DNA from 3 places in the Streptomyces sp. NPDC085937 genome. Region 1 is predicted to be linked to each of the others. Evidence: riboswitches for the same ligand, from Rfam matches in the RefSeq annotation. Region 1 holds a riboswitch; each other region holds the start of a gene.
The links. Region 1 has a riboswitch for cyclic di-AMP ahead of ACIF8S_RS00480 (M23 family metallopeptidase). Riboswitches for the same ligand answer to the same signal wherever they lie in the genome.
Positions count from the first base shown of each region.

Region 2: another riboswitch for cyclic di-AMP. It lies ahead of ACIF8S_RS03450 (NlpC/P60 family protein); the one in region 1 lies ahead of ACIF8S_RS00480 (M23 family metallopeptidase).
Region 3: another riboswitch for cyclic di-AMP. It lies ahead of ACIF8S_RS16575 (M23 family metallopeptidase); the one in region 1 lies ahead of ACIF8S_RS00480 (M23 family metallopeptidase).

Region 1 is NZ_JBITSH010000001.1:114,162-118,345, forward strand. It holds gene ACIF8S_RS00475 (M16 family metallopeptidase) at 1-1,192, shown strand, start outside; cyclic di-AMP (ydaO/yuaA leader) riboswitch at 1,395-1,560, shown strand; gene ACIF8S_RS00480 (M23 family metallopeptidase) at 1,573-2,346, shown strand; gene ACIF8S_RS00485 (GntR family transcriptional regulator) at 2,558-3,262, shown strand; gene ACIF8S_RS00490 (HPr family phosphocarrier protein) at 3,423-3,704, opposite strand; gene ACIF8S_RS00495 (GNAT family N-acetyltransferase) at 3,881-4,184, shown strand, end outside.
Region 2 is NZ_JBITSH010000001.1:787,096-791,279, reverse strand. It holds gene pcrA (DNA helicase PcrA) at 1-1,317, opposite strand, end outside; cyclic di-AMP (ydaO/yuaA leader) riboswitch at 1,602-1,748, shown strand; gene ACIF8S_RS03450 (NlpC/P60 family protein) at 1,756-2,940, shown strand; gene ACIF8S_RS03445 (hypothetical protein) at 3,089-3,442, opposite strand; gene ACIF8S_RS03440 (NlpC/P60 family protein) at 3,806-4,184, shown strand, end outside.
Region 3 is NZ_JBITSH010000007.1:14,630-18,813, reverse strand. It holds gene ACIF8S_RS16590 (response regulator transcription factor) at 1-286, shown strand, start outside; gene ACIF8S_RS16585 (dihydrofolate reductase family protein) at 398-1,531, shown strand; tRNA gene ACIF8S_RS16580 (tRNA-Met) at 1,596-1,669, shown strand; cyclic di-AMP (ydaO/yuaA leader) riboswitch at 1,976-2,132, shown strand; gene ACIF8S_RS16575 (M23 family metallopeptidase) at 2,144-3,154, shown strand; gene ACIF8S_RS16570 (PrsW family glutamic-type intramembrane protease) at 3,223-4,184, opposite strand, start outside.

The sequences.
Region 1 (4,184 bases):
CGGCGTCGCCACGATCATGGCGCGGGCCTTCTCCGAGGGCACCGACAAGCACACCGCCGAGGAGTTCGCCGCCGAACTGGAGCGCTGCGGCGCCACCCTGGACGCGCACGCCGACCACCCCGGCGTCCGCCTCAGCCTCGAGGTCCCCGCCTCGCGGCTCGCCAAGGGGCTCGGGCTGGTCGCCGACGCGCTGCGGGCGCCCGCGTTCGCCGACAGCGAGGTCGAACGGCTGGTCCGCAACCGCCTCGACGAGATCCCGCACGAGCTGGCGAACCCGTCCCGCCGTGCCGCGAAGGAGCTCGCCAAGGAGCTGTTCCCGGCGAGTGCACGCATGTCGCGCCCGCGCCAGGGCACCGAGGAGACCGTCGAGCGCATCGACTCCGCGGCCGTGCGCGGCTTCTACGAGAAGCACGTCCGCCCGGCCACGGCCACCGTCGTGGTGGTCGGTGACCTCACCGGCATCGACCTGGACGGGCTGCTCGCCGACACCCTGGGCGCCTGGACCGGCTCGCAGGCCCAGCCGCGGCCCGTGCCGCCGGTGGTCGCCGACGACTCCGGCCGCGTCGTCATCGTGGACCGGCCCGGCGCCGTCCAGACGCAGCTGCTCATCGGCCGCATCGGCCCGGACCGGCACGACCGCGTGTGGCCCGCGCAGGTCCTCGGCACGTACTGCCTCGGCGGCACCCTGACCTCCCGCCTGGACCGCGTCCTGCGCGAGGAGAAGGGATACACCTACGGCGTGCGGGCGTTCGGCCAGGTGCTCCGGTCGGCCCCGGACGGCACGGGGGCGTCGATGCTGGCCATCAGCGGTTCCGTCGACACCCCCAACACCGGCCCGGCGCTGGACGACCTGTGGACCGTGCTGCGCACGCTGGCCGCCGAGGGCCTCACCGACGAGGAGCGCGACGTCGCGGTGCAGAACCTCGTGGGCGTGGCGCCGCTCAAGTACGAGACCGCCGCGGCCGTCGCCGGCACCCTGGCCGACCAGGTCGAGCAGCACCTGCCCGACCACTACCAGGCCGACCTGTACCGGCAGTTGGCCGCGACCGGCACCGTGGAGGCCACGGCCGCGGTGGTGAACGCCTTCCCGGTGGACCGTCTGGTGACCGTCCTCGTCGGTGACGCCGCGCAGATCAAGGCGCCCGTGGAGGCCCTGGGAATCGGTGAAGTCACCGTCGTGACGGCCGAGTAGGGACCGGCCGGGACACGCGGGCGCGAGGAGCCCTGGTGGCGGGAACGTCACCAGGGCTCCCTTATGCCCGAATTGGGGCGGAGGTTGCCTGTCTGCCCTGTGGGATGCGCTACAAAAACGGGGATTCGTTTGAGGATTGAGAGATGCCCCGCTTAGTTTCATGCGGGCTGTTCGTCGGGCAGTGCGCCGCATCCGCGGCACCGGACAGTCATCGCCGAGTCCCCGTACGGCGCGAGCCAGGGGAGCCGGGGACCCACCTGTAGTCCCTGGGGTGAATCGGACGCCCGCGCGTGTCGCGAGGGTGCCCGTAGGAGACCTTCCTGCTCCGAACCCGTCAGCTAACCCGGTAGGCGAGAGGGAAGGAAAGGAACAGCCTGTACATGGCGTTCACGCGCGCCACCGGGAAGCACCGTCGTCCCAGCCGCGTCCAGCGCGGCACCGCCCGCGCCGCGGGCGTCGCGGCCCTCGCGGGCACCGGCGTCGTCGGCTCGCTCGCGGCCCCCGCACTCGCCGCCGAGCCCGCCGCGGCGCAGACCGGCCTCACCCCCGTCGTCACGCTGGGCGGCGTGGTCGCCGACCGCGTCGACGCCCAGGCGGCCGCCCAGCACGAGGCAGCCCGTGAGGCGGCCGAGGCCGCCGCGCGCAAGGCCGCCGAGGAGGCGGCCCGGGAGCGGGCGGCCGAGGAGGCCGAGAAGGCCCGTGCGGAGAAGGAGCGCGCTGCGCGCGAGGCCGAGCGCAAGCGCCTCAACACCTTCGTCTCCCCGATCCCCGGCTCCTACGTCTCGACGGCCTACCAGAGCGGCGGCGCCATCTGGTCGTCCGGCAGCCACACCGGGATCGACTTCCACGCCGCGAGTGGCACGCCCGTCCAGTCGGTCGGCGTCGGCACCGTCGTCGAGGCCGGCTGGGGCGGCGCGTACGGGAACCAGGTCGTGATCAAGATGCACGACGGCACCTACACCCAGTACGCCCACCTGTCCTCCCTCGCCGTGTCGGTGGGCCAGGAGGTCGCCGCGGGCCAGCAGATCGGCGTCTCCGGCGCCACCGGCAACGTCACGGGCGCCCATCTGCACTTCGAGGCGCGGATGTCCGCGGACTACGGCTCCGACCTCGACCCGGTCGCCTACCTCCGGTCGCACGGCGTGAACATCTAGGGAACGTCCAGGGCGCGCACGTCCGCCCTCCCGCCCCGGCTCCCCGTGAGCCGGGACTTTCGCCGTTTCGGGGCACAACCGTCAGCCCGCCGTCTGTCCAAAAAATATGTATGGATTCCCGCCCGCCGTCGGAAATTGTCGCCGATTGCAATAGAGTCACGAACGGACGTCAATCGACGACGTTTCACGGGGATTAATGCGGAGGTCGGTCATGCGTATTCCCGCGCACTCGGTGTGCACGGCGATCCGGGACGACATCGTCGCCGGTGTCTACGAGCGCGGTGGCCGGCTGACCGAGGAACTGCTCGCCCGCCGATACGGCGTCTCCCGCGTCCCCGTGCGCGAGGCGCTGCGCACGCTGGAGGCCGAGGGCTTCGTGGTGACCCGGCGGCACGCGGGCGCGTGCGTCGCGGAGCCCACCGAGCAGGAGGCCGCCGACCTGCTGGAGATGCGCCAGCTCCTGGAACCCTTGGGCGCCTCCCGGGCGGCCCAGCGGCGCACCGACGCCCATCTGAAGGTGCTGCGCGGTCTGGTCAGACTGGGGCAGGAACGCGCACGTCAGGGCAACAGCGACGACCTGCGCTCGCTGGGCGGCTGGTTCCACGAGACGCTCGCCCAGGCCTCGGGGAGTCCCGCGCTGACCTCGATGCTGACGCAGTTGCGGCACAAGATCGCCTGGATGTACGCGGTCGAGGGGCCGGCGGATCCGGTCGCGTACTGGGCGGAGCACGGCGCGATCGTGGACGCCGTGGCCCGTGGCGACGGCGACCGGGCGCGGACCCTCACGGCGCTGCACACCGAGCACGCGGGCGCCGGACACCGGCTGCGGTTCGCCTCCGGGGCCGAGCGTGCCGTACGCGCGGAGCGTGTGAGGAACTCGCAACATCCCGTAAACATGCCGAGCCTGCGCCATTAACACGGGTCCCGTATACAAAGAGCGGATAATTCGTGGGGGCTATTTCTGCTGCCCGGAAAGAGAAATGCAAAAGGCCCGCCCGGTGATCCGGACGGGCCTTTCGATGCCGTGTGGCCGACCTGGGGGAATTTCCCCGCGGTCGTCCGTCCGGCTCTTCTGCTCAGACGGTCTCGGGAAGCTCCTCGAGCCCCTCGGCGACCAGCTTCGCCAGACGGTCCAGGGCGGCGTCCGCGCCCTCGGCGTCGGAGGCGAGGACGATCTCCTCACCGCCCTGGGCGCCCAGGCCCAGGACGGCCAGCATCGAGGCCGCGTTCACGGGGGTGCCCCCGGCCTTGGCGATCGTCACCGGGACGCCTGCGGCCGTGGCGGCTCGGACGAAGATGGAGGCGGGGCGGGCGTGGAGACCCTCGGCCCAGCCGACGTTGACGCGGCGCTCAGCCATGTGTTGCTGCCCTTCGCAGTTCAGGGTTGTCTAGACCAGTCTTCCATATCGTGGCGCGTGCCCGGAGCGGCGTCCGGAACGGCCCCGGCGGCCCCCGGGCCGCGGCCTCGGCCCGGCGGTCGTCCACCACAGACTGCCTCGCGCCGCCGTCGGACGCGAGCCGTAGTCTGGGGCGCATGCAGACCTCGTCGGACCGCCACGAGTACCCCGCCCACTGGGAGGCCGACGTGGTGCTGCGCGACGGCGGCACCGCGCGCGTCCGCCCCATCACGGCCGACGACGCCGAGCGGCTGGTCAGCTTCTACGAGCAGGTGTCGGACGAGTCGAAGTACTACCGCTTCTTCGCCCCCTACCCGCGGCTGTCCGCCAAGGACGTCCACCGCTTCACCCACCACGACTTCGTGGACCGGGTGGGGCTCGCAGCGACCATCGGCGGCGAGTTCATCGCCACCGTGCGCTACGACCGCATCGGCGCCGGCG
Region 2 (4,184 bases), 670 kb from region 1:
CTGGGCGTTGGTGCGGTAGAAGACGGCGACGTCGCCGGCCTTGGCCTCGCCCGCGTCCGTGAGGCGGTCTATCTCGTCGGCGACGAACTGGGCCTCGTCGTGCTCGGTGTCCGCCACGTACCCGGTGATGAGCGCGCCCGAGCCGGCGTTGGTCCACAGGTTCTTGGGACGGCGGGACTCGTTGCGCTCGATGACCGCGTTCGCGGCGGAGAGGATGGTCTGCGTGGAGCGGTAGTTCTGCTCCAGCAGGATCGTCGTCGCGTCCGGGTAGTCCTCCTCGAACTGGAGGATGTTGCGGATCGTCGCGCCGCGGAAGGCGTAGATCGACTGGTCGGCGTCGCCCACCACGCACAGCTCGGCGGGCGGCACCTCGGCCTCCGGCGGCACGTCGACGGGGTGCTCGGAGGCGCCTCCGACGAGCTCGCGCACCAGGGCGTACTGGGCGTGGTTGGTGTCCTGGTACTCGTCGACCAGGACGTGCCGGAAACGGCGGCGGTAGTGCTCGGCGACGTCCGGGAAGGCGCGGAGCAGGTTGACCGTCGTCATGATCAGGTCGTCGAAGTCCAGCGCGTTCGCCTCGCGCAGCCGGGACTGGTAGAGCGCGTACGCCTGGGCGAGGGTCTTCTCGAATCCGTCGGTCGCCTGCGCGGCGAAGTCCTCCTCGTCGATCAGCTCGTTCTTCAGGTTGCTGATCTTGGCGCTGAAGGACTTCGGCGGGAAACGCTTGGGGTCGAGGTCCAGGTCGCGGCAGACCAGGGCCATCAGACGCTTGGAGTCGGCGGCGTCGTAAATCGAGAAGGACGACGTGAAGCCGAGCTTCTTGGACTCCCGGCGCAGGATGCGCACGCACGCGCTGTGGAAGGTCATGACCCACATGGCGTTGGCGCGCGGGCCGACGAGCTGCTCGACGCGCTCCTTCATCTCGCCCGCGGCCTTGTTGGTGAAGGTGATCGCGAGGATCTGGCCCGGGTGGACGCCCCGCTCGGCGAGCAGGTGCGCGATGCGGTGGGTGAGCACACGGGTCTTGCCGGACCCGGCTCCGGCCACGATGAGCAGGGGGGAGCCGGAGTGCACGACGGCGGCGCGCTGGTTGTCGTTCAGCCCCTCCAGCAGCGCGGCGGCGTCGATCACCGGGCGGGGGGCGCCGTCGCGGTAGTACGCGTCCCGCTCCGGGGGCGCGTCGAACTTCCCGCCGAACAGGTCGTCCGGAAGGGGCTCCGGGGCGTGCTCGTCCTCGGGTGGCGGCGGGGGCTCGTCCGCGGGGCCCCGCTGGGCCTGGAGGTCCGCCAGGAAGCTGTCGTCAAAGAGGCTGCTCATCGCTCTCCGAGTCTAGGGCGCCGCACCGACAACCCGGGGCCGCCCCGGAAACATCACACGGCTTCCCCTGCGCGGTCCTGCGGCTTCCTCTGCGTGGTCCCGCGGCGGGCACCCTCCACGCCCGCCGTCTCACCGAGAGTGACCCCACGAACAAGGTCACGAAAATGTATCGGGCATATCACCCATCAACCTTCACAGGGGCCACACCAGTTGGCTACGGTGCGGTTCGGGCCGCTCGTCCCCCGCCGGCGAACCTCGCCGGGCCGCGCGGCCCCCGCCGAGTCCGTCACTGTCCGCCGTGGCAGCCGGAGCCGGGGACCCACCGAGACTTGGGGTGAATCGGACCACTCCCTCAGGGAGCGGGCCGTAGGGCAACCCTTCCACCGCCCGAACCCGACAGCTAACCCGGTAGGCGGAGTACGGAAGGAGTCGCCTCCCTTGGCGTCGCACCGCAAGTCGCGCACCCCGGGCACGCGCGTGGCAGGCATACGCACCCCGGCCCTGGCCACGGCCGCGCTCACCTCCGTGGCCCTGCTCTCCCAGACCGCCCAGGCCGCTCCCACGGACGACGACCGGCCGAGCCTGGAGGAGGTCGAGAAGAAGGTCGGCGACCTCTACCGCCAGGCCGAGTCGGCCACCGAGAAGTACAACGCGGCCAAGGAGAAGACCACCAAGCAGCGCAAGCGCGTCGACACCCTGCTCGACGACGTGGCCAAGCGCACCCAGTCGCTGAACGAGGCGCGCGAGGAGCTGGGCTCCTACGCCGCCGCGCAGTACCGCACCGGCGCCGGCCTCCCCGACACGGCGACGTTCCTGCTCGCGCAGACCCCGCAGGACCTCTTCGACCAGCGACGGGTGCTGGACCGGATGACCGGCCGGCAGAAGGACGCGGTCGACGACTACGTCACCCAGCAGTCCGAGACGATGATGAAGCGCAAGGAGGCCACCGAGAGCCTCCGGACGCTCACCGAGACGCAGGGCGACCTGAAGACGGCCAAGGCCACCGTCCAGAAGAAGCTCGCCGACGCGCGCGAGCTGATGGCACAGCTGACCGCCGAGGAGAAGGCGCGGCTCGCCGCGATCGAGAAGCGGAAGCAGGAGGAGGCCGCCCGCAAGGCGGCGGAGTTGGCCCGCCAGCAGGCGGAGCAGGAGCAGGCCCGCGAGGAGGCCGCGCAGCAGGGCGCCGGCACCTCGGACGGCTCCGGGTCCGCAAGTTCCGGGTCCACCGGCTCGACCGACACCCCGCCGGCCGACTCCTCGTACGGCACCAAGGCCGAGAAGGCCCTCGCGTTCGCCCGCGCGCAGATCGGCAAGCCGTACGTCTGGGGCGCGACCGGGCCGGGCTCCTACGACTGCTCGGGGCTCACCCAGGCCGCCTGGAAGGCCGCCGGCGTCTCCCTGCCGCGCACCACCTACGACCAGGTGAACGCCGGCACCGCCGTCCCGGTGTCCCAGGCACAGCCCGGCGACCTGGTCTTCTTCTACGACGACGTCACCCACGTGGGCATCTACATCGGCAACGGCATGATGATCCACGCCCCGAAGCCCGGCGCCTACGTACGCGAGGAGTCCATCTACTACGACGGCGACTCCGCGATCCACAGCATCGTCCGCCCGGCCTGACGGGCCGCAATCATGAGCGTGTGATCCCGGGCCGCCGCGCGTCGGCTGCCCTTGGACGCGCTGACAAGCGTGGATACGAAACCGCCGACCGGGCCGGTGAGGGCGCGGTCGGCGGGGGAGGTGGGTCCGGCTTGCCGGGGCCCGGGGCTCAGGTCCAGAGGACCGCGATGAAGATGTTCGCCACGGTCAGCAGGCCGACCAGGCCGAAGACGCCCTTGTCCACCTTCTCCTCGTCCCGCTTCACGTAGACCAGGCCGAGGATCACGATCAGCACGGCCAGCTTCACGCCGATCTTGACGTTGTCGACGGAGTAATCCTGGGCCTGGTTGAGGCCCACCAGCACCACACCGGTGACCAGCATCGTCAGCGCGCCGTGCAGCATCGCCGGGACGAAACGGGCGGTGCCCGCGCCCATCGCCTTCATCTGGGTGAGGAAACCGCCGAGCAGCGACGCGATGCCGATGATGTGCAGACCGACGAAGAGGTGGATGAGTACGTCCATGAGGCCGGAGCCTAGCCAGGGGCGTCTCATAGCATTCCGCCGCCCTCGCCCTTCCCGCCTTCACCACATCGGTCATCACCCAGAGTGAGAACGAAGCACCGGGAACAAGATCGCTGTCACTTACGGTCACCCAGCGCTCCGGGGATGTCAGTTCCGCACAACCCGTATCCGATCCCGCGCGCCCCGGCCTAGCGTCCTGCACCAGGTGACCGGCTCTGCATCGCCGCTCGGACCAGGAGCGGCGGCCGGACACCACCGCCGAAGAAAGGTCCGGCGGCGGACGGCTCCCCTGTCACCCCGCCGCCGGACCGCCGGACGAGAGCCCGGCCGCGGCGGGCGGTCATGGGAAGGACGGCAGCGAGGGTGGCAGCGCACCGCAGGGTCCGACAGCGTCCGGTGGGCGGCACCACGGCCCGTGCGGCCGTCACCGTCGTCCTCGCCGGAGCGGCCACCGCGGCCGGCTTCGGCGGAGCGGGACACGCCGCGCCTCGGCCGGCGCCGGCGGGGGCCGACGTGGACCGGCTCCACCGTGAGGCGGAGGTCGCCACCGAGAAGTACAACGGCGCGAAGGAGAAGGCGGACTCGGCCCGGCAGCGGCTGCGCGACCTTCAGGACGAGACGGCCCGGGCGCAGGCCCGCCTCAACGCCGCACGGGAGTCCCTCGGGACGGTCGCGGCGGCCCAGTACCGCGCCGGCGGCCTGGACCCCGCCCTGCAACTGGTCCTGTCCGACGACCCGGACG
Region 3 (4,184 bases), on a different contig from region 1:
CGGCGAGCCCTTCCTCTACCCGGGGGCCGTGAACGCCCTCATCCACAACTACCTCGACCTCGCACGGGAGGGCCGCTCCCTGCCCGCCAAGGCGATCACCGACCGCGAGGAGCAGATCCTCAAGCTCGTGGCCGAGGGCCACACCTCGCAGCAGATCGCGGACATGCTGGTGATCAGCCCCAAGACGGTGGAGCGGCACCGCGCCAACCTGCTGGCCAAGCTCGGCCTCAGGGACCGCCTGGAACTGACCCGCTACGCCATCCGCGTGGGCCTGATCGAGCCCTGACCCGCGGCCCGTGGGACCGGGGCGCGGCCGGCTCCCCGCCGCACGGGTTGCCAGACTGGAGCCGGACCGCGCAGCGGTCCCGCCGCCGCCCCGCACCCGGAGAGCCCGCCGATGCCGCATCCGTACGTCCTGCTGTCCGCCGCCGTCTCCCTCGACGGCTACCTGGACGACTCCGGCCCGGAGCGGCTGCTGCTGTCGGGCCCGGCCGACTTCGACCGCGTCGACGAGGTACGGGCGTCCGTGGACGCCATCCTGGTCGGCGCCGGCACGATCCGCGCCGACAACCCCCGCCTGCTGGTCAACTCGCCCGAGCGCCGGGCCGCCCGGGTCGCGGACGGCCGCCCCGAGTACCCGCTGAAGGTCACGGTGAGCGGCTCGGGCGACCTGGACCCGACGGCCAACTTCTGGCACACCGGCGGCGAGAAGGTGCTCTACACCACCGACGAGGGCGCCGAGCGGGCCCACGCCCTGGGCATCGCCGCCGACGTCGTGCCGCTCGGCACGGAACTGGACTGGCGGCGGCTGCTGGAGCACCTGCACGACGTGCGGGGGGTGCGGCGGCTGATGGTGGAGGGCGGCGGGCGCATCCACACCCAGCTGATCACCCAGGGGCTCGCCGACGAGCTTCAGCTGGTCCTCGCCCCGCTGTTCGTCGGCGACCCGGACGCCCCCCGCCTGTTCGGCCCCGGCCCCTACCAGGGTGGGCGGCTGCGCCTGGTCGAGACCCGGCCCGTCGGCGACGTCGTCCTGACGCGCTACGAGCCCACCGCGCCCGGCACCGGTCCGCTGCCGTCCGCGGCCGACCACCACTGGCTCGCCCTCGCCTGCGAGCTGGCGGAGCGGTGCCCTCCCTCACGGACCGCGTTCAGCGTGGGCGCGGTCGTGGTGGCCGCCGACGGCACCGAGCTGGCGCGGGGGTACTCCCGTGAGGGGGACGACCCCGTGGTGCACGCCGAGGAGGCCGCGCTGGCCAAGACCGACCCCATGGACCCCCGGCTGGCCGGTGCGACCGTCTACTCCAGCCTGGAACCCTGCGCCCGCCGCGCGTCCCGGCCGGCGCCCTGCGCGCGGCTGATCCTGGACGCGGGGGTGCGGCGGGTGGTCACGGCCTGGCGGGAGCCGGACACGTTCGTGGCGGACGCCGACGGCAGCGCGGTACTGGCCGACGGGGGCGCCACCGTGGTGGTGCTGCCGGAGTACGAGGAGCGGGCCAAGGCGCCGAACGGGCATCTCCTGGGCCGCTGACCGCGCCCCCCGCCCGAGGGGTGTGCGACCTGCCCCGATGATGCCGTACACTTGTGTTCAACGACGCGGGGTGGAGCAGCTCGGTAGCTCGCTGGGCTCATAACCCAGAGGTCGCAGGTTCAAATCCTGTCCCCGCTACTGAAGGCCGAGGGCCGGAATCCGAAAGGGTTCCGGCCCTCGGTGTTTCCCGGTCTCCTGCGTGCTCTGCCGTCGCGCGTCACCGAACGTGATCGTGTGGAGTCTCAACGCATAACAACTGACGAACCGTCAGGTTTGCCCGGTCGCCTGAGGGGCGGTCAACTCGCCCGTTTTCGCCCGCTCGTGGCGCTTAAGTCCGGGCGGAAATCGTTAATGATCAAGAGGAACGGCTTGGAATCCGCCCCCCGGGTCTATTAACGTTCGATAACGCAGCGCGGTCGTCCCAGCCGTCACAGAAGTCGGCTCCGTGCGCACGCGCCGAATCCCGCGAGGGAACCGGGGAACCACCTCTTGGGGTGAATCGTGCGGATACCGCCGTGGAGACACGGCTCGTATACGCGCGTAGGAGACCTTCCTGCTCCGAACCCGTCAGCTAACCCGGTAGGCGAGAAGGAAGGAAAGGAGCGCGCCCACGTGGCGTCCAACCCGCCTGCCCCCGAGGCCCCGTTCAAGCCGAGCGACACCTTCGCCTACGGTGCCGAAGAGGGACCCTTCGAGGAGTGGAACCCCACCGCGGAGTCCGTTCGCCCGGTACGCGGCCGGCACCGCGTCGCCAAGCAGCGCGGGGGCGGACTCGCCCGCAGCTCCACCGTCCTGGGCGTCGGCGTCATAGCCGCCGTCGGCGCCGGCGGCATGGCCAGCGCCCAGACCGGCAAGCCGCCCGTCTCCATCTCCATGCCCGACCTGCCCAACGTGGGTTCCCTCATCTCCGACGAGGAAACACCCAAGGGCTCGGCCACCCCCCTCAGCAGCATCGGCATGACCGGTGCCGACACCGAGGAGGGCGCCGCCGACGCCGGCGAGGCGCTGCGCGCCCGCATCATGGCCCAGGTCGAGCAGCAGCAGGGCCAGGCCCAGAGCAAGGCCGAGGCCGCCGCCCTCGCCGCCGCCGAGAAGGAGGCCGCCGACGCGGCCGCCAAGGCGGAGAAGGAGGCCAAGGAGAAGGCCGAGGCGGCGAAGAAGAAGGCGGAGGAAGAGGCCGCGAAGAAGGCCGAGGCCGAGCGCCTCGCCGAGCTGGCCAAGCAGTACGCCCTGCCGACCTCCTCGTACACCATCACCTCGACCTTCGGTCAGGCCGGCGCCTACTGGTCCTCCGGCTACCACACCGGTCTCGACTTCGCCGCCCCCACGGGGACGCTGATCAAGGCCGTGCACACCGGCACGATCACCTCCGCGGGCTGGGACGGCTCCTACGGCTACAAGACCGTGCTCACCCTCGAGGACGGCACCGAGATCTGGTACGCCCACCAGTCGTCGATCAACGTCAGCGTCGGCCAGAAGGTCAGCACCGGCGAGGTGATCGGCCGCGTCGGCGCCACCGGCAACGTCACCGGCGCCCACCTCCACCTCGAGGTCCACACCGGCGGCTCCTCCTCCGGCATCGACCCGGCGGCCTGGCTGGCGGGCAAGGGCCTCAGCATCTGATCCACGGGCGGCCGGTCCCGGCCGTCCACGCCGTGAACGCCGGCAGTCCCGACGACGACCCCCCGACGTCAGGGCTGCCGGTCACGCATGTCCGGGGCGCCGCCCGTGCGGTCAGCGACGGTAGGGGTTCTCGCCGCCGGGCCCGGATACGGCCCGCCGTGGGGCGGCCGCCCCTGCGGGGGCGGTCCGTAGGGGAACGGCGCGTGCGAGGGCAGTCCGTACGGGGGCTGTCCGTGCAGGGCGGGCTGTCCGTGTGGGGCCTGCCCGGCCTGCCCGTAAGGGGTCCGTCCGTACATCCCGTGCGGTGCCTGGCCGGTCCACGCGGCGCCGTACGGAACGCGGGGCGCCGTGAGGCGGGCCGCGTGGTCCAGCGCCGGGCGGGCCGCCGCGCGCCGGTGCCACAGCTCCAGCAGCAGCTGCCGCTCCCGGGTCACGAAGTCCGCCCCGGCCTTCCCCGTCCGGCCCCGGTGCCGCAGGAACGCCAGCGAGGTCGCGTACGCCTCGTACTGGGCGACCGCGCGCGCCGCCGGTTTCCCGCCGTGCTCGCGCGCGTACCGCCGGGCGAGGCGACGGGCCCGCATCGAGCCGAGCGCGAACGGCTCCGCGGGCCTCAGCCAGCCCGCGATCGCGTACGCGGGCAGCTCCGTGCGCACGGTCCGCAGCTCCCGCTGCCGCGTCCACACCACCAGCCAGGTCAGCAGCCCGAACGCCGGCACCATGAACGCCCCGTACACCGCGATGAAGCCGAACTGGCCGAGCGTCGCGGAGCCGTTCCACAGCGCGTGCATGCCCATCGCCAGGAGCAGCCCGGCGAGCGGCAGCAGCACCCGGCGCACCCGCTGCCGGTCCGTGGCCAGCGCGGCGACACCGAAACCGATGCCGGTGAGCACGGTGAACAGGGGGTGCGCGAACGGCGACATGACGATACGGACGAAGAAGGTCGCCGCGGTCACCGAGGCGATGCCGCTGCCGCCGGTGAGCTGGTCGGCGCCGAAGGCGTTGCCGAGGTAGAGGACGTTCTCGGTGAACG